3 regions of the Rossellomorea sp. GCM10028870 genome follow, and region 1 is predicted to be linked to each of the others. Evidence: predicted binding sites of a transcription regulator. Region 1 holds the regulator's gene; each other region holds the start of a gene.
What was found. The regulator Rex, encoded in region 1, represses fermentation and respiration genes when NADH is low (regulators of the CRP and FNR family bind a similar motif). The targets are predictions, from matches to a motif close to TTGTGAAATATTTCACAA.
Positions count from the first base shown of each region.

Region 2: a site for Rex is predicted at 4,036-4,053, ahead of ACFQWC_RS19500 (AtpZ/AtpI family protein). Genes of this name have one in related genera too.
Region 3: a site for Rex is predicted at 2,658-2,675, ahead of ACFQWC_RS08555 (cytochrome ubiquinol oxidase subunit I). Genes of this name have one in related genera too.

Region 1 covers NZ_JBHTGN010000010.1:2,818-9,623, forward strand. The annotation lists gene tsaD (tRNA (adenosine(37)-N6)-threonylcarbamoyltransferase complex transferase subunit TsaD) at 1-646, shown strand, start outside; gene ACFQWC_RS22905 (ABC-F family ATP-binding cassette domain-containing protein) at 1,045-2,988, opposite strand; gene ACFQWC_RS22910 (redox-sensing transcriptional repressor Rex) at 3,178-3,855, shown strand; gene ACFQWC_RS22915 (twin-arginine translocase TatA/TatE family subunit) at 3,910-4,080, shown strand; gene tatC (twin-arginine translocase subunit TatC) at 4,096-4,869, shown strand; gene ACFQWC_RS22925 (YdiK family protein) at 4,885-5,091, opposite strand; gene ACFQWC_RS22930 (CPBP family intramembrane glutamic endopeptidase) at 5,088-5,831, opposite strand; gene groES (co-chaperone GroES) at 6,159-6,446, shown strand; gene groL (chaperonin GroEL) at 6,500-6,806, shown strand, end outside.
Region 2 covers NZ_JBHTGN010000005.1:210,611-217,416, reverse strand. The annotation lists gene atpA (F0F1 ATP synthase subunit alpha) at 1-1,017, opposite strand, end outside; gene ACFQWC_RS19525 (F0F1 ATP synthase subunit delta) at 1,045-1,581, opposite strand; gene ACFQWC_RS19520 (F0F1 ATP synthase subunit B) at 1,578-2,096, opposite strand; gene atpE (F0F1 ATP synthase subunit C) at 2,258-2,470, opposite strand; gene atpB (F0F1 ATP synthase subunit A) at 2,543-3,256, opposite strand; gene ACFQWC_RS19505 (ATP synthase subunit I) at 3,279-3,653, opposite strand; gene ACFQWC_RS19500 (AtpZ/AtpI family protein) at 3,659-3,880, opposite strand; gene upp (uracil phosphoribosyltransferase) at 4,762-5,391, opposite strand; gene ACFQWC_RS19490 (serine hydroxymethyltransferase) at 5,827-6,806, opposite strand, start outside.
Region 3 covers NZ_JBHTGN010000001.1:1,656,851-1,663,656, forward strand. The annotation lists gene ACFQWC_RS08550 (cytochrome d ubiquinol oxidase subunit II) at 118-1,131, opposite strand; gene ACFQWC_RS08555 (cytochrome ubiquinol oxidase subunit I) at 1,203-2,540, opposite strand; gene ACFQWC_RS08560 (ABC transporter ATP-binding protein) at 2,858-4,618, opposite strand; gene ACFQWC_RS08565 (ABC transporter ATP-binding protein) at 4,692-6,446, opposite strand; gene ACFQWC_RS08570 (TlpA family protein disulfide reductase) at 6,652-6,806, opposite strand, start outside.

The DNA.
Region 1 (6,806 bases):
ACTAGTGAAAGAGATGAAGTTTCCTCTCCTTTCCTTGGTCGTATCCGGGGGACATACGGAGCTTGTGTTAATGAAAGAGCACGGTTCGTTTCAAGTAATTGGAGAAACACGGGACGACGCTGCCGGGGAGGCCTATGATAAGGTAGCTCGAACATTGAGTCTTCCTTATCCAGGTGGACCCCATATCGATCGGCTTGCTCAAGAAGGAGAAGCTACCCTTGATTTGCCAAGGGCATGGCTGGAAGAAGGTTCTTTTGATTTCAGCTTTAGTGGATTGAAATCTGCCGTTATTAACACGCTCCACAATGCTAAGCAAAAAGGAGTAACCATTCATCCACAAGACCTGGCAGCCAGTTTTCAGGCTAGTGTGATTGACGTGTTAGTAACCAAGACCATTAAAGCTGTGAAGGAATTTCAAGTCGAACAGGTTTTACTAGCTGGAGGTGTAGCGGCAAATAAAGGGTTGCGTGCGGCTCTACAAGAAGCGTTTGAGGGAGTGGACGCCGAGCTGGTCATCCCTCCGTTATCTCTTTGTACAGATAATGCCGCTATGATTGCAGCGGCAGGAACGGTTTTATTCGAACAAGGAAAAAGAGGCGGCATGGATATGAATGCACATCCTGGGCTTGATATAGAGAATTTCTAATAGTGAAAGCTTAAACGTTAACTTCGTTTAAGCTTTTTTCTCTTTTTAGCTCTGTTAATCGATGTCGTTAATAGACGGAGGAAAATGTGAATATCTTGTGGTTAACGTATACCAAATAAGGTAGCATGAAAGAAAAAAAGAACGAACATACGTTTTATCAACAGGTTGTGGATAATTTGTTAATAACTTTGTATAAGTTGTGTACACTATGTGAAAAAGACCTGGGATAAATAGCCTATTTTCTGGAATGGACTGTGGATAACCAAGAGTTTGAATGTGGATAATGTGGAAAAGTTGTGTGAATAACGATTGTTTAGGATTTTGAATGTGGATAATAATGTGGAATAAGAAAAGGGTGGGGAGCAAGTTAATCGAATACTTATCCCCAACCCTGTGGATTATTGTTCTCCTTGAAGAAGTTCTTCAAGTTCTGTCCATTCTTCCAATAGAGATTCAAGCTCTTCTTTTTCTTTTGTCAGTGCTTCATTGATGTCTTGGACTTTTTCATGATCTTGAAAGATCTCCGGGTCGCAAAGGAGGTCTTCTTTTTCTTGAATGTTTTCTTCCAGAGTTTCCATTTTGTTTTCAATTTCTTCAACTCTTCGTTTTCGTTGACGCTCAAGTTTTTTTGCTTCTTTATCGATTTTATGAGATTGCTTTTGAGTAGTGACTTGTGAAACAGGCTCTCCTTGTTCCATCCGCTCGAGTGCGGCCAGTTCTTCCTGCTGTTGCAATTTCTCTACATAATAATCATAATCGCCAAGATATTCTGTTGAACCCTTTCTGGAAAGTTCAACAACCTTTGTGGCGATGCGATTGATGAAATAACGATCATGGGACACAAAGAGAATCGTTCCTGGATAGTCAATCAAGGCATTCTCCAACACTTCTTTACTGTCCAAGTCAAGATGGTTTGTCGGCTCGTCCAGGATGAGGACATTCCCTTTTTCCATCATAAGCTTGGACAGTGCCAGTCGGGCTTTCTCTCCGCCACTAAGTGTTGAAACCGGCTTTAAGACATCTTCCCCTGAGAATAAGAAGTTTCCGAGTACGGTTCGGATTTCTTTTTCCATCTTCATTGGGTACTCGTCCCACAGTTCGTTTAAGACGGTCTTATTGGAAGACAGTTCAGCTTGTTCTTGATCATAGTAACTAATCGAAACATTTGATCCAAATTTAATTGCTCCGTCAAGTGGTTGGAGTTTATTCACTAATGTTTTCAATAGGGTGGACTTACCAATGCCGTTAGGACCTACAAGGGCGATGCTGTCGCCTTTTTTAACAGCGAAGTCGATGTGAGATGAAATTCTTTCGCCTTTTCCATATCCGATGGTAAGATCTTGGACGTGAAGAACATCATTTCCGCTTGGACGATCAATTTGAAAAGCAAAGTTGGCGGATTTCTCATCACCCAGAGGTCTGTCCATTATATCCATTCGTTCTAATTTTTTTCTGCGGCTTTGGGCCATCTTGGTAGTAGAAGCCCGGGCTATATTTCGCTGGATAAAGTCTTCGAGTTTCGCGACCTCCTGTTGCTGGCGCTCGAACATCTTGAGATCCTTTTCGTAGTCTTCTGCTTTTTGTTCAAGGTATTTACTGTAGTTACCCAGGTATTTTTTGCTTCGATTTCGTGAAATTTCATACACTTGATTGACGACGCTATCCAAGAAGTAGCGGTCATGGGAAACGATCAAGACAGCTCCTTCATAGCTTTGAAGGTACGTCTCAAGCCACGACAAAGTCTCAATATCAAGATGGTTGGTAGGCTCATCCAGAATGAGGATGTCAGGCTTGGTCAATAGAAGCTTACCAAGAGCCAGACGGGTTTTCTGGCCACCGCTTAAAGTAGAGATCTTCGTTTCATAATCAAAGTCGGCAAAGTTCAATCCATGCAGGACTGAACGAATATCTGCTTCATATTGATAGCCGCCGGAATCTTTAAAACGTACTTGAAGTTCATCATATTCCTTTAATACGCGTTGGTATAAATCTTCTTGCTCATAAACAGAAGGATCGGCCATTTGTTTCTCAAGTTTTCTTAATTGTTTTTCTTGAGTTTGTAATTCTTCAAATACGGTCAGCATTTCTGACCAAATGGAAAGTTCAGATTCCAAGCCTGTATTTTGCGCGAGGTATCCAATGGAGACCCCTTTTGGCTTCGTGATATCTCCTGAATCATAAGAGAGATGACCTGCAATTATTTTTAAAAGAGTCGATTTTCCTGCCCCGTTGCGTCCGACGAGAGCCACGCGATCTCTTGTCTGTATTTCAAGCTTAATATTTGATAGGATATTATCGGCACCAAAGTTTTTCGTTAGTTGATTCACTTGTAATAGAATCATGACGTTTCACCTCTATTTCATAGTGCTAGTGTACCGTATTTGGGAGGGGAACAGCAATAAATCGACTATTAATCTTCGTACACTTAGGATAAAATATAGTGTATGATGGGTAGTAGAGTTTTAAATTCTGTCTGCTTTCTATTTTGGAAGCGGTATCAGAGGTTTTGAATAGATGTGGGGGAATACAATATGAACCAGGATACAACGAAAATTCCACAGGCAACGGCTAAGCGCCTTCCGCTATATTATCGCTTTATCAAGAATCTGTACTCATCGGGAAAGCAGAGGGTTTCATCGAAAGAATTGAGTGAAGCGGTGAAGGTTGATTCTGCCACGATACGCAGAGATTTTTCTTATTTTGGCGCGTTGGGTAAAAAGGGATATGGATATAATGTCAATTACCTTCTATCCTTTTTCCGTAAGACATTGGATCAGGATGCCATTACGAAGGTTGTGCTGATAGGTGTAGGGAATCTCGGTACAGCTTTTCTTCATTATAATTTTATAAAGAATAATAATACAAAGATTGAAATGGCTTTTGAAGTGGATGAAAAAAAGGTTGGGACACAAATCAGCGATGTACCCGTTTTTCATTTAAATGATTTAGAAGAGAGTCTTGAGGGGCATGATATTGAGGTGGCCATTCTGACAGTTCCGGCATCTTCTGCTCAAAATATCACAGACCGATTGGTTTCTTCTAATATTAAGGGGATCCTGAATTTCACTCCTGCAAGATTGACGGTGCCGGACCATATCCGCGTCCATCATATTGATTTGGCAGTTGAACTTCAGTCACTGGTCTACTTCTTAAAGCATTATTCAGGGGATGACACGGAAATGTCACAAGATGGAATCATATCCGAATAGAAAATGATTCGTATTTACGTTATGATAGAATGGTAAAAGAGGAGGTGTCTCATTATGTTAGGTGCAGGTAGTATCGTATTGATAACGGTTGTTGCTTTACTGATATTTGGACCAAAGAAATTGCCTGAGTTAGGAAAAGCAGCTGGGAATACATTACGTGAGTTTAAGAATGCAACAAAGGGCTTAGCAGATGATGAGGACGATAATAGTAAAAAAGCTAAGTAGGGTAGGATGAACGCCATGAGTCAAAGTCAAAGAGACATGACAGTCTATGAACATATAGGAGAATTGCAAAAACGACTCATGTTTGTAGTCGTTTTCTTCTTGTTAGCGGTAATTGTAAGCTTTTTTCTTGCGGAGCCGTTGATTCGATTTTTGCAGCACGCGGATGAAGCGAAAGAATTAACCATGAACGCCTTTCGGATTACAGACCCTCTCAAAATCTATATGGAAATGATCATGTTTATTGCGATCATCATGACATCACCCATCATTCTATTTCAAGTATGGTCGTTCGTGAGTCCAGGCTTATATGAGAAAGAGAGAAAGGTAACGCTCAGTTACATACCTATTTCTGTCCTTCTTTTCTTAGGTGGATTGTCATTTTCATATTTTATTTTGTTTCCATATGTCGTGAAATTCATGATGGGTTTATCAACCAATCTGAATATCCAGCAAGTGATTGGAATTAATGAATACTTTCATTTCCTGTTTCAAATAACCATCCCATTTGGATTTCTATTTCAACTGCCGGTTATTATGCTGTTTCTGACACGTTTGGGGATTATTACTCCGATGTTATTGGCACAAATGAGAAAAGTGGCTTACTTCATATTGTTAGTCATAGCCGCTTTCATCACACCGCCGGACATCGTCTCGCATTTAATGGTAACCGTTCCTTTGCTCCTTCTTTATGAAATCAGCATTTGGATCTCTAAGATCGGATATAAGAAGGTTTTAGAAGCAGAACAAAAGCTTGAAATGGAACAGTTCGAGGATATAAATAAGGATTGATCAAAAGATCAATCCTTATTTTTTATTCTCTATTTTCTTTTTGATCTTGAAATGCAGCATCACCATCCGCAACCCGGAACCAAAATCAAGGGTTGCCAGAAAGACGAGCATATAAGTGAAAAATCCCCAACCATCATCCTGTACATTTTGCACAGCAAAGTATGTGAAGAGCACACCGAGAAGGAGATAAATCACGCCTGAAAATAGTGGTGATCTCCTCATAGAAATAATCCTCCAATAAATCCTTGTATTTGTTCAGCTTCGTTCATCATTTTTTCAATTTCATCCTTATAGATAGATTGCATTAGAACGACCGTTGTATTCATGGCAACGTGAGCAAATATTGGAACCAGTATCCGCTTCGTTTTGACATAAAGGAACGCAAAGGTAAAGCCCATTGCAGAGTACAAGATCACATGCTCAGGCTCAAAGTGCGCGAGAGCGAATATAACAGAGCTGATTAACGCGGCGAAGAAGAAATTCATCTTTTCATAAAGAACACCGAAGATAATCTTTCTGAATACAATCTCTTCTAAAATAGGGCCAATGATCGCAGCTACCATCATCGATAGAGGTACCTTTTCAATAATCCCAATAATCATCTGCGTATTTTCAGATCCCATTTGGATACCTAACGCATACTCAATCTGTATCGCGATGGATTGAGCGATGAACGCCATGAAAATCCCGACTACAGCCCACACAATTGAACTTCCTGCATTCATAGGAGCGGACCGTTCAAGGTTGGTGCTTGTCTCGCTCTTTCTAAGAATGCCCCAGACGACGAGGAGAGTTAATGTAAAGCTAATCACAAGCCAGTATCCAGGAACAACATTTCGTACGGTCTGCTCTGGAATCGCAAGGACATCAACACCAATCTTAAATAAAAGGGGTATCCCGACAACACTGGAAAGCTGCATCACAATATAGGCAATTAAGATAAATCCGAAATGTTTTTTCAACGTTTGATCTCCTTTAACACCTGTTAGATGAAGAACGAATAGGATTCGTCCTGAACATACTCCTGTACAATTCTACTAAGAAAAGAGAAAGTGTTCAAATTTAAGGGGTTTGTAAGAATTGCCACTCTTCCATTGATTTAAGAATAAAGGCATATGGGGAGGCATAGGATTGGAGGGTGTGAAAAAAAGAGAAATATGACGAAAAAAATTTTAGGCAGGACTCTTGCAAAATGAAAACGAATTAATTAATATAATAGTTGTGTTAGCACTCACAATAAGCGAGTGCTAATAAATATCATTTACATAATTTCAAGGAGGTTGTTTCACTTGTTAAAACCACTAGGTGATCGCGTCGTTATCGAGCTAGTTGAGTCAGAAGAAAAAACAGCAAGCGGTATTGTGCTACCGGATTCCGCAAAGGAAAAGCCACAAGAAGGTAAAGTGATGGCTGTAGGTACTGGTCGCATTCTTGACAACGGTGAGCGCGTTGCTCTTGAGGTAGCTGTCGGCGATCGAATCATTTTCTCTAAATACGCTGGTACAGAAGTGAAATACCAAGGCACAGAATACCTGATCCTTCGTGATAGCGATATTCTGGCTGTAGTTGGCGAATAATCAAACTTCGTATATAAACAATACTTTACTTAAATAAGAGGAGGACTTTATCAATGGCTAAAGATATTAAATTCAGCGAAGAAGCACGCCGTTCCATGCTTCGCGGTGTAGATCAATTAGCAAATGCAGTAAAAGTAACTCTTGGACCAAAAGGACGTAACGTGGTACTTGAGAAAAAATTCGGTTCACCACTTATTACAAATGATGGTGTAACGATTGCAAAAGAAATTGAATTAGAAGATGCATTCGAAAACATGGGTGCAAAACTGGTTGCTGAAGTAGCAAGCAAAACAAACGAAATCGCCGGTGACGGTACAACGACTGCAACGGTCCTTGCTCAAGCGATGATCCGTGAAGGTC
Region 2 (6,806 bases), on a different contig from region 1:
GTCAGTGATGGAGATAACGTTTGTTGGAATGTAAGCGGAGATATCTCCTGCCTGTGTTTCAACGAAAGGTAATGCTGTGATGGAACCTCCACCTTTTGCATCACTTAATTTCGCAGCACGCTCAAGTAAACGAGAGTGTAAGTAGAATACGTCACCAGGGAATGCTTCACGGCCTGGAGGACGACGTAATAATAGTGAAAGCTCACGGTAAGCAGATGCTTGCTTAGAAAGATCATCATATACAACAAGAACGTGCTTGCCGCTATGCATGAATTCTTCACCCATTGTGATACCAGCGTATGGTGCTAAGAATAGCATTGGAGCTGGTGAAGCAGCTGATGCCGTTACAACGATTGTGTAATCAAGGGCACCGTGCTTACGAAGCGTTTCAACCGCATTACGTACAGTTGATTCTTTTTGTCCGATCGCAACATAGATACAGATCATGTCTTGACCTTTTTGATTTAGGATTGAATCGATCGCAACAGATGTTTTACCTGTTTGACGGTCTCCGATGATTAACTCACGTTGACCACGACCGATTGGAACTAGAGCGTCGATCGCTTTGATACCAGTTTGAAGTGGCTCGTGTACGGATTTACGATCCATTACACCAGGTGCCCCGCCTTCAATTGGACGTGTTTTCGTTGTCGCAATTGGACCTAATCCATCAACTGGTTGTCCAAGTGAGTTTACAACACGACCTACTAATTCCTGTCCTACTGGAACTTCCATGATACGTCCAGTACGACGAACCTCATCGCCTTCACGAATGTCTGTAAATGGTCCGAGAATGATAATACCTACGTTGTTTTCCTCTAAGTTCTGCGCCATACCCATGACACCGTTAGAAAATTCAACAAGCTCTCCAGCCATGACATTGTCGAGGCCATGAGCACGAGCGATACCGTCACCGATTTGGATAACTGTACCTACATCGCTTACTTTCATCTCAGACTGATAGTTTTCAATTTGCTTTTTTATCAGCGCGCTGATTTCTTCCGCCTTGATGCTCATGAATTTCACCCCTCATTTATACGAAAGTTAACGAACAAGTTCACGCTCAAGACGATCCAACTTGCCAGCAAGAGTTCCGTCATAAATACGGTTGCCGATACGGACCTTAAGTCCGCCAAGTATGTTCTCGTCTATCACATTCTCAATTCTTAATGATTGTTTACCAATTCTCTTAGCAAAAGAAGCTGAGATTGCTGTCTTCTCATCTTCTGTTAAAGCACGTACGGAATACACCTTTGCTTCTGCGATTCCTCTAGCTTCATTAGAAAGCTCGATGAATGCATCGACAACACCCACTACCTGATCTTCACGATGACGATCAGTCATAAGAAGCAGTGTATTCAATACCGGTACAGAAACAGAAGAGAACGCTTCTTTCAACATGTCTTTCTTCTTATCCGTCGAAAACTTCGGATTTTCCAAAAGAATGCTTAATTCTTTATTTTGGATAAAAACGGATTTCACTGCACGAAGCTCTTGTTCAATCGCTTCTAATTGATTCTGTTCTTTGGCAATATCGAAAAGAGCTAACGCATAGCGTTTTGCGACTGTAGAGTAGCTCATCGCTCTTCTCCTGCCTCTTTAATATAATCGTTGATCAGCTTCTGTTGATCTTGAACAGAAAGTTCTTTTTCAATCACTTTCGATGCAATCAGAACAGATAGTGAAGCAACCTGCTCGCGTAATGCTGCCATCGCTTGTTCTTTCTGCGTCTCGATTTCACGTTTCGCAGATTCTTTCAAGCGCTCAGATTCCTGACGAGCCGCGATGATGATTTGTTCACGTTGCTCATCGCCCTGCTTTTTAGAGTTCTCGATCATCGCTTGCGCTTCTTGACGAGCCTCTTTTAAAAGTTGACGCTGTTCTTCCAAGCTCTTATTTGCTTCTAGACGGCTTTGTTCAGCCGCTTCTATTTCGCCTGCAATATGATTCTCACGCTCTTGCATGATGCCCATCAAAGGACCCCAAGCAAACTTCTTCAATAACGCAAGAAGGATAAGGAACATAGCAAGCTGGAATACGATATCTCCACCTGTAAAGCCGCCACCAGCTCCAAGGACAAATGCGTTTGTAAGCACGCGGTTTCACTCCCTTCAAGAGTCAATGCCTTCATAAGAAAGCTGTACAATAACGGCAAATGCCGTACCATTCATAATCAAATGTTCTTAAGTACCAAACATAAAGGAATGGCGAAGGTTCTTATCGAATGATCTTCGCCATCTTGAACTTTAAACTGCTATTATTGACCCATTACGATGAATGCGATAACTACTGCGATGATAGGAATCGCCTCTACTAACGCAACCCCGATGAACATTGTAGTTTGAAGCATTCCACGAGCTTCCGGTTGACGAGCCATACCTTCTACCGTACGTGAAACAATAAGACCGTTACCAATACCTGCACCTAGTGCTGCTAAACCGATTGCAATTGCTGCTGCTAAAAGACCCATTCTGAATTTCCTCCTTTAAATGTATGAAAAAATGTTTTGAGTAGTTTTGTTCAATTTTGAACAGGGTATATATTAATGGTCCAGGCTGACTTTGTGAGCCATATAAACCATCGTTAACATAACAAAAATAAATGATTGGATTGCGCCGACAAAGATTGAGAAACCTTGCCATACAATCGTTGGGATAATGGCACCCAGTAATCCGGCTGCTCCCATGTGTGCCAAGCTTCCTACCAGTAAAGTAAGCAGGATTTCCCCAGCGTAAATGTTACCGTAAAGACGAAGACCAAGCGTTAGTGTGTTGGCAAACTCTTCAATAATCTTCAGCGGGAATAAGAACGACATAGGTCTGAAGAAGTCTTTACCGTATTCACCGAAGCCCTTCATCTTGATTGCATAATAGTGTGTTAACACAACGACCATAACCGCCAGGGTCATAGTAATAACTGGATCCGCTGTTGGTGACTTCCACCATAATTCGTGGTCAATGACAACCGAGAACGGAAGCCCTAACATGTTTGATACGAAAATGTACATGAGTAAAGTAAGTCCAAGGAGATGGAAACGACCACCTGTTTTCCAATCCATATTACTTTTCACAATATTTTTGACAAAGTCCATGACCCATTCCATAAAGTTTTGCACTCCGGTCGGTTTCATGGCCAGTCTACGAGTTGACAGAACGGCGATGAGGAATACAACGGCACTTGCCACTGTGATCATCAGTACGTTCGCCAGGTTAAAAGTTAACCCTAGAAACTCGGCTGTAGGATTTTCATGATGCAATGAAATTCACCTCTCTTCCCCGCTATTTATGAGATTTAAGCTGCTGAATAAAATAATCTATCATAATGACAACATAAATTGTCATTAATCCAATAATGACGCTCAGGAGATGAAAGTGCTCAGGGTATTCCGTTGCAATGATCACTGCAAAGGCCGCACCTGCCATCCTTGAGAAGGTCCCTAAAGATCGAACCTTTTGACCAGCTTCTACTGCATCACCGAATCGCACGGTTCTCCTCATGATCAGCCAGTGACTAAACAGACTGATGCCTGTCCCCAAAATAAGCCCAAGGAAAATAGACTGATAGGAAGTGAAACCCCAACCGAGGACGTAAAGGGAAAGGAGGAAAAATATGTACTTACGATGCCTGTTAAACACTTGCTGAAGTTCTGGCATTTACATTAATCTCCCGAATTGAAATGTTGGACTGTACGGAGCATGGTGTAGATTCCTGTTGCGAGCCCAAGGAGTAGTCCAATAATTAAGAAAAGTGGTGTGGTGTTCCATATTCCATCTAACCATCTCCCGCCGAAGATCCCTATTAAAATAGAACCAACAAGCTGGGAAAGAATAGCAGAATACAAGACCATCGATTGATACGGGCGTCGATCATTTTGACGCATTTTTTTCATCTCCACACATGTGATTTAGTGGAAAATCATTAACACTGTACAAATGATGAAAAACCGTTTTCATACGGGTTCAACCCTTGTGAAAACCTTATCATTTTATACCCTTTGTAAGCATACAATAGGGCTTTATCTATGTCAATGCGTTCAAGTTAAAAAGTTCACAACCTATCCACGCGTTCCCAAATTGTTCACATTTTCAACACATTTACAGAAAAGCGGAGGCGGGTTGGTTAGAGGCGACAAGCATAAGGCGAACTTACCGGAAAGGCGCTTTTTGCCTTTTTGGTAAGTTTGGCTTATGACCTCGAGCCTCTTCCCGCTGGAGCTGGACACGTCGAAAAGCGGAGGGGGCTTGCCCTGGGGCGACAAGCATAAGGCGAGTCGACCGGAAAGGCGTTCTTTGCCTTTTTGGTCGGCTTGACTTATGACCTCGAGCCCCAAGCCCCCGCAGCTGGACATCTCGAAAAGCGGAGGCGGGTTGGTCAGGCCCGACAAGCACAACTGGGAGTTCCCTAAAGGCGCTCTTTGCCTTTTGGGATTTTTCAGTTGTGACCTCGAGGGACTACCCGCCGGAGCTGGACATGCCGAAAAGCGGAGCCGACTGGTCAGGCCCATCAAGCATATTCAAGGATTCCCCCGAATGAAAAAGCCCAACAAACTTAACACTTTTCGCATCGATTGCTCATTATATTAACAAATCCATAGGTTCTATCTCCACATGCCCCTCCATTATATAGAAAATTCTTTTTATGAGTAACCCTTGAATTTAATGTAAATACTTCCAATTAAATAACAATGGGGTTTGCCGGTTTTATAAATAAGAAAGCCGGATTATCACGTGTTGATAATCCGGCTTTCTTATTTACTTCAAATTATTTTGTACCGTATAAACGATCTCCCGCGTCCCCTAAACCAGGAACGATGTATCCTTTTTCATTCAGCTTCTCATCAAGAGCAGCGATGAAGATATCAACGTCAGGATGCGCTTCCTTGATTGCGTCCACCCCTTCAGGACAGGCAACAAGGCACATGAACTTGATGCTTACCGCGCCGCGTTTCTTTAATGAGTTGATGGCTTCAACAGCAGATCCACCTGTTGCAAGCATCGGATCGACCAGGATGAAGTCACGCTCTTCCACATCACTTGGAAGCTTTACGTAATATTCAATCGGTTTAAGAGTCTCAGGGTCACGATATAAACCAACGTGTCCTACTTTTGCAGCCGGGATCAGTTTAAGAATTCCGTCAACCATTCCTAATCCTGCTCGCAGAATAGGAACGATCCCTAATTTTTTACCTGCAAGTGTTTTGGCCTTTGCGTTGCTTACCGGTGTTTCTACATCAATATCCTCTAACGGTAAATCGCGTGTGATTTCAAACGCCATTAGTGTCGCCACTTCATCAACAAGCTCACGAAATTCCTTCGTACCTGTTTGTTTATCACGAATAAACGTTAATTTGTGTTGGATTAACGGATGATCAAATACATATACTTTGCCCACTCGACTCTCTCCTTTAAGTTCGATTTATGTAAAAATAGTTTGTCCACTTCATTTACACCTCAGACTATTGTACATAAAAGACAATTTAAGAGCAACAAGAGATGGGAAGTGTAATGGAATCGTTAGAAATGATATGAGTGGCGAGGGAAAAGACGTGTAAGGTAGTGGAATCGATTGATTTTTTGGTTAATTATGTAAATCGGCTGGATTAATGCCAGAAACGGCCGGATTTTTTAAAAAAGCCGCTGGATTATTATCAAAATCGGCCGGATTTTAACGGAAAACGGCTGGATTATCGTAAATAACGACCGGATTCCCATTTAAGTTGCTCCTCACACCCGGTATTTAGAACTTAAAACCGATGAATCATCTACTTTTCTATTAAAAAACCTCTCCACCAGGGAGGTCAGTCCCTAATGAAGAGGTCATCATCAATTATCTTTCTGGATATAATTCGAATTTGCTTGTCAGGTCGATGACGCGTTTGCGTGCTTCTTCCAATTTTGCCTCGTCTTCATGGTTCTTAAGAGTCAGTGCCATGATGGAAGCAATTTCGTCCATGTCCTCAAGCCCGAATCCTCTTGACGTAACAGCAGCTGTTCCGATACGGACACCGCTTGTAACGAATGGGCTTTCCGGATCGAATGGGATCGTGTTTTTGTTGACGGTGATGCCGATTTCATCCAGGACTTTCTCTGCGATTTTACCAGTCAGTCCAAGTGAACGCAGGTCGATCAGTAGTAGATGGTTGTCTGATCCACCGGATACAAGGTTGATTCCTTCTTTAACAAGTCCTTCACCTAAACGGTTGGCATTGTCGATGATGTTCTGTGCGTATTCTTTAAACGAATCCTTCAGAGCTTCACCGAATGCAACAGCTTTAGCTGAGATCACGTGCATAAGTGGTCCACCTTGAATGCCAGGGAAGATAGACTTGTCTATTTTCTTTGCAAATTCTTCTCTGCATAGGATCATTCCGCCACGAGGTCCGCGCAATGTTTTGTGAGTCGTTGTTGTCACGAAGTCTGCATAAGGAACCGGGTTCTGGTGAAGGCCAGCCGCTACAAGACCGGCGATGTGAGCCATATCCACCATTAAGTATGCTCCCACTTCGTCAGCGATTTCACGGAATTTCGCGAAATCGATCGCTCTTGGGTATGCACTTGCTCCAGCTACGATCAGCTTCGGCTTGTGCTCTAACGCTTTTTCTCTAACATCTTCGTAATTGATCAGGTGCTTTTCTTCATCCACACCATACTCTACGAAATTATATTGAATTCCACTGAAGTTGACGGCACTTCCGTGAGTCAGATGTCCACCATGAGATAAGTTCATTCCAAGAACTGTGTCACCTTGTTCAAGGATTGTGAAGTAGACTGCCATATTGGCTTGTGCTCCTGAGTGAGGCTGAACGT
Region 3 (6,806 bases), on a different contig from region 1:
TCCCCCCGCACTCTCTATATCCTTTATTTTAGCATAAAAAAAAGGAGAAAATGAAATTTCTCCCTGTTGTTCCCTGTATTAAATATTGAGGGTTTTTAACAATACCCTCTTTTATTATTATTTCTTGCCTTTAACATAATCTGCATCAAATAAAAACAGTCTCATTAACAAGTAAAGAGATGGAATCAATAAAAGCAATCCTGCTATAAAGACGATAACCAGGGCCGTTCCCATCGTTGGATTCGTTACACTCGTTTCTATCGTAATAAACGGTTTTAAAATATAAGGTAAATGGGATGCACCGTAGCCAAAGAAAGCAAAGAAGAATTGCAGCATAACCAAAATAAAGGCAGTTCCAAAATTCTTTCGCAGGTAGATTAAAAATGATGCACCGAAGAAGCATAGAAGGGATAATCCAAACATCCACCAAATATCAATTGCCTTCGTAAAATGCTCTGCATTATGCTCTCTTAAAGACACGAACACTAATAAGCTTGCCAGAATGGTCGGTGGACTCCAAAACAGAGAAAACTTCCTTAATTCTTCCCTGGAATCCATATCTCCTGCACGGTTTGCATAATAGGTTAGAAAAGTTGCACTTATAAATAATACCGACACAATGGAGAGAGCCACCACACTCCACGAATAAGGGCTGGTAAAAAGCTCCTTGGCCAGGAAGATGACCTTATCTCCCTGTTCCTCCAGAAATCCACCTTCTGAAATCGTTAAAGCCGTTGATAAGGAAGCAGGAATTAATAGACCGGTTGCTCCATATAAAAACAGATACACGATATTATCCTTTGAGCCGTAATTTCCGAATGCATAGAAGCTTCCTCTTATAGCCAGCAATATGATGGCGATACTTCCCGGAAGTAATAAAGCCGTTCCATAATAATATGCTGCGTCGGGAAAGAACCCTACAAGCCCCACAAAGAAGAAGACGAAAAAGACGTTGGTTACTTCCCATACCGGTGAAAGGTATCGACTAATCAACACGTTTAACGTATGCTCCTTGCCCTTCATTCTCCCGTAAAAGGCAAAGAAGCCAGCCCCGAAATCAATTGAAGCCACAATAAGGTACCCATAAAGGAATAACCACAATACGGTAATCCCTACTACTTCCAAACTCATACCCATTCCTCCCTTAAAGCTTAAGCCCCTTCTTCACAAAAAATGAAAAGAAGGAGCAATTTTATTTCTAATTAACTCGCTTTCTTAGGAAAACGTTGTTCTAATTCCGCCTCTGCAGGCTTATTTTTAAACATTTTGATTAATACAACCACACATAGCACACCCAGGAGGATATAAAGGCCAACAAACAATGCAAACGTCAAGCCTACTCCATCGGCTTTCGTTGCCGCATCTGCCACTTTCATATACCCTCTCATAATCCATGGCTGTCGACCAACCTCGGCGTAAATCCAGCCAAATTCAATCGCCAGCATCGCAAGTGGTCCACTTGCTACAATTCCCCATAGAAGCGGCTTATTCCATTCATTCCGCTTCTTCCACTTCCAGAACAGAATAAATGCCGCAGAAATAAAGATACTGTAAAACCCAATTGATACCATCAGGTCAAACATATAGTGGACCCATAAAGGCGGCCGCTCATCTTCAGGAAATTCATTCAGACCAATAACCTCTGTTTCAAAAGAACTCCCTGCCAGAAAACTTAAGAATCCAGGTAAGCGGATCTCATTATGGACCTCATTATTTTCATCCAGTGTTCCAAATACGATAAGATCCGCATTCTCTTCCGTTTCAAAGTGCCATTCTGCTGCGGCGAGCTTCTCAGGCTGATACTCGGCTAGGAATTTAGCTGATAAATCCCCTGCCAATGCAGTCGCAAAAGCGAAAATCAAAGCAGAAACCATCGTTAAACGCAGGGCTTTCTTATGATACTCCCCGCCTCTCTTACGAAGAATCGCAAATGCCGTAATCGCCGCCAACACCAAAGCCGATGTTAGATAGGCAGTCGTCAATACGTGAAACACTTTCGTAGGCGTGGCCGGATTCAGCATCGCAGCAATCGGATCGATATTAATGGCTTTCCCATTCTCTAATTCAAATCCTTGAGGAGTGTTCATAAACGCATTCACCGTCGTAATGAAAAGTGCAGAAGCCGAAGAACCAATCATAACCGGAATCGTCAACAGCCAATGGATCCACTTATTCTTAAAACGGTCCCAAGTATAAAGATAGATTCCTAAAAAGATAGCCTCAAAGAAAAACGCAAAAGTTTCCATAAATAATGGCAGTGCAATCACCTGTCCGGCGACCTGCATAAATGAAGGCCACAATAAGGAAAGCTGCAACCCTATCGCTGTACCCGTTACAACCCCCACCGCAACCGTAATCGTAAAACCTCTTGCCCACCTTCTTGCAAGCAAAAGATAATGGGGATCATTTCGTTTGATACCCATAAACTCCGCAATGGCAATCATAATCGGTACCCCTACCCCAATCGTCGCAAAAATAATATGGAATGCAAGGGTTGTCGAAGTGAGCATTCTACTCAAAATCACACCATCTAAAACCATTCTATACTCCCCCTACTGATCTACTTACAATCGTAAACAACTGTTTTCTACTGTTTATCACATATTGTTCATTATAAAACCTGATAATGAGTTTGTGATGTGTTGAACATGAATATTTTGTGACGTTTTTCACAAACATTTATTTATCTTTTATTTTAGGGGTTTTTAGAGTAATTGGCAATGATGTTGCTTGGAGGGATGGGGCTTGTTTTTCGAGAAAGTATTGTACACCGACCCGACCCTATCCCACCACACCCCTCCTTCCATAAACAAAAGAAAAGAACCCCTCACACACCAGTGCAGGGGTCCATCCTTTCTTACATCGCATCCAACATTCTGAACTGTGATTTAACCAGCTCATAATAATCACCCTGTTGCTCCATCAGCTCATCGTGGTTGCCGGATTCTTTGATTCTTCCATTTTCCAGGACAAAGATATTGTCCGATTCACGGATCGTAGATAGGCGGTGAGCGATGATGATTGCGGTACGACCGTTCAGTAGACGTTTCAATGCTTTTTGAATTTTGACTTCTGTTTCTGTATCTATGGATGCTGTCGCTTCATCCAATATGATGATTCGAGGGTTCGCCAATAGTGCTCGGGCGAATGACAGTAATTGTCTTTCACCAACGGATAAAACATTACCCCGTTCTTCCACTTCGGTCTCGTATCCATTGGAAAGCTTCTCGATGAACTCATTGGCTCCGATTGCTTCGGCGGCATTCTTAACCTCTTCGTCCTTTGCATCAGGGCGCCCGAATCGGATGTTATCCATGATGGTTCCCGAGAAGATGAATGTATCCTGCAGGACGATGCTGATTTGACTTCGTAAGCTTGAAACCGATGCATCCCTCAGGTTTACCCCATCAATTTTCACTTCACCATTCGTCGGATCGTAAAAACGGCTGATCAGGTTGGCGATCGTAGTTTTACCAGATCCAGTATGGCCGACTAACGCGACGGTCTGGCCTGCTTTCATTTCAAGGTTGATGTTTTGGAGTGCTTTTCGTTTGTCATCGTAGGAAAATTCTACATTCTCAAACTGTATTCTTCCTTTGATGTCAGTCAGGTTCACTGCATTCGTTTTTTCATTTACAATCGGTTGTTCATCGAGGAATTCGAAGATACGCTCGGATGAAGCCATACCGATCAGTAGTTGATTGTAAACTTGGCCGAGCCTTGAAATGGGTTCCCAGAACATCCCCAGATAGAAGGCGAATGAAACAAATTCTCCCAGTTCCAGTGAGCCGCCTTGAATGAGATGGGCACCGTACCATATGAGGACCGCTGTCCCAATGGCGTTTGTCAGTTCTACTAGCGGGCGGAACATGGCATTTTTCTTTGTGGCTGTTCTCCAGCTATCGAAGTTTTCCGTGTTTACCCCATCGAAGAAGGCCATGTTTTCTTTTTCTTGAGTGAATGATTGAGTAACACGGATCCCTTGAATGCTTTCATTCAGATGGGAATTCAGCTTCGATTGCTTGAGTCGTACCATTTGCCAGGATCTGCGGATGTTTTTTCGTAAGCTGGTTGAGATAAAAAACATGATTGGCAGAATGACCATGACGGCAAGTGTTAACTCAGGACTTAACGTAAAGAGAATGACGATGATTCCAATGAGCAGGATGATATCCATTAAGAGATTAATAACTCCGTTTGTAAATAGTTCCTGAAGGGAGTTAATGTCATTCATGATCCGAACCAGGATGGAACCGGCTGACCTCTGATCAAAGAAGCGATGGGATAGCCATTGAACATGGCTGAATAAGTGCTTTCTTAAATCATAGATAACTCCTTGCCCCAGCTGATTCATCCACCTGATCCTTAGCACATTTGCAACGTAATTCAATACATAGAGTCCTGCGATAATTCCAACCAATGTAAATAGTAAATTGGAATCCTTCTGCCTGATGGCTTTGTCTAATGTGTATACCCCAATCAGAATAGGTACGATCAATCGAACTGCTGTTGTGATCAGAACGGTAATGATGGATAAGGGCAGGAGTTTTTTAGAATAGGGCTTTAAATACGTTAATAACCGGTAGAGTTGCTCCCAGTTAAACGGCTTATCGATCATTTGATCTGTAGAGTAATGGAATCTGCTTAATACGCTTTTGTTCACTTTGTTTTTCTGACTCAAATCCACTCACCTACCCTTCCTGAGTTTGTAATATTTTTTTCTGGTCTTTGTATTGGATATCATAGATTCGTTGATACGGTCCATTATTTTTCAGTAGGAAGTCATGAACTCCCCTCTCGACGACTTTCCCGTTTTCCAGTACGAGTATTTCATCTGCATGCTTGAGGGATGAAATCCGATGGGCAATAATAAAGGTCGTTCGATCCGACATGACTTCTTTTAGCGCTTTTTGAATCCTGAATTCAGTTTCCATGTCTACGGCGCTTGTTGCGTCATCGAGGATCAGGATCGATGGGTCTGTACAAATCGCACGGGCTATGGCAATCCGCTGCTTTTGACCACCTGAAAGACCTAAACCTCTTTCACCGAGCCTTGTGTCGTAGCCATCGGGCAATTCTGAAATAAAATCATGGGCTTGTGCCCGTTTTGCTGCTTCCATGATATCTTCCATTGTTGCTTCCGGTCGTCCATACGATATATTTGCCTTGATGGTCGAAGAGAATAAGAAAGATTCCTGAAGGACGAAACCGATATTTTTTCGAAGTGATTTTAAAGAGTAATCTTTCAGATCCCTTCCATCGATGAGGATTTCTCCCTCTTCGGGTTCATAGAAACGAGTGATAAGCTGGGTGATACTCGTTTTACCAGAGCCGGTACCTCCGATCAGACCGATGACTTTTCCGGGTTCAGCCTTAAAGGTAATATCCTCGAGGGCTGCTTCATCATGAACGGTATAATTCAGTGACACATGCTTAAATTCCACTTCACCATTCATCCGATCAACGTGGAGAACATCTTGATGATCTTTTATCTCTTCGTCCACTTCAAGAATTTCGAGTAAACGTTCCCCTGATGCTTTCGATTGTGAAAACAGGTTAATCGTAAATCCAAGATTCATGATCGGCCAGATAATGTACCACACTAAACTGTAAAACGCGACAAGCTCTCCTGGTTGAAGGTTGCCATTCATCACAAGATAACCACCGTAAGCGAGGAGTGTCACCACACTTACATTCCCCAGAAACTCCATTAAAGGAAAGTACTTTGCCCAAATGTCCGAGGTGAAAAGGTATTTATCTTTGTAATCGCCGTTTGATTGGTTGAATTTGTTGATTTGATGATTTTCTCTCGATAATGATTTTACTGTATTGATTCCTGAAATATTTTCTTGAACATTGGTATTCAGTTTTCCGAATGATTTACGGATACCCCTGAAAGCAGGGTGAACCGCTTTATCAAATTTGTATACGGCTATAGCCAGAAATGGTAACGATAATAGGGTAACGAATGTCAACTGAGGTGAATAATAGAACATAACACCAAAGCTTACCGTTACTAAAAGGAAAAAGCGAAGCAGTTCGGAAAAACCAAAGGATAGAAAGAAACGAAAAGCTTCTACATCTGCCGTCAACCGGGACATCAGATCCCCTGTTTTGGCATTATCGTAGTAACTGAATGGAAGGAATTGAAGCTTTTCATACAGTTCATTTCTCATTCGATAAACCGAGGTTATACCGAATAGATCCCCATGGTATTGCTGAATAAATGTGGCAACGCCTTTCACGATCATAATGCCGATAAATCCAAAAGCTAAGTACGGAATCCACTGATAGTTCCCTTGCAGAATCACATCATCAATCGTGATTTGCAAGATCATTGGATAGACGACAGTGATCAGTGTAACAAAAATCAAGAAAATCATTGAAATGATAAAATGCCTTTTATAGGGCCAATAAAAGGCTTTCAATTTTTTAAAAGTATCCATATTTTCTCCCCCTTCAACGTTGCATATAAAAAGAACGTACTAATAAATATATCGGCTTTCGAAATATTTATCTACCCTTTTTTAGAATTTTTTACTTTTTTATGAATTATCCTCCTAGTCTTATTATTCATATTAATTGTAAAAATGAATCCAAAAAAATAGATCGGTCTTTTGACCGATCTATTCCCGCATATTTCGTTTGAACCTATTCGCTTTTTTCCATTTCATCGAGCACACGATTGACGCGTTTTTCAAGCATTTTCATTCCGCTTCCGCCCGCTTGGAAGTGACGAAGGTTCCCGTCTTTATCAAAGACATAGTAAGCCGGCACATATTGATTTTCGAATGCATCGGTCAATT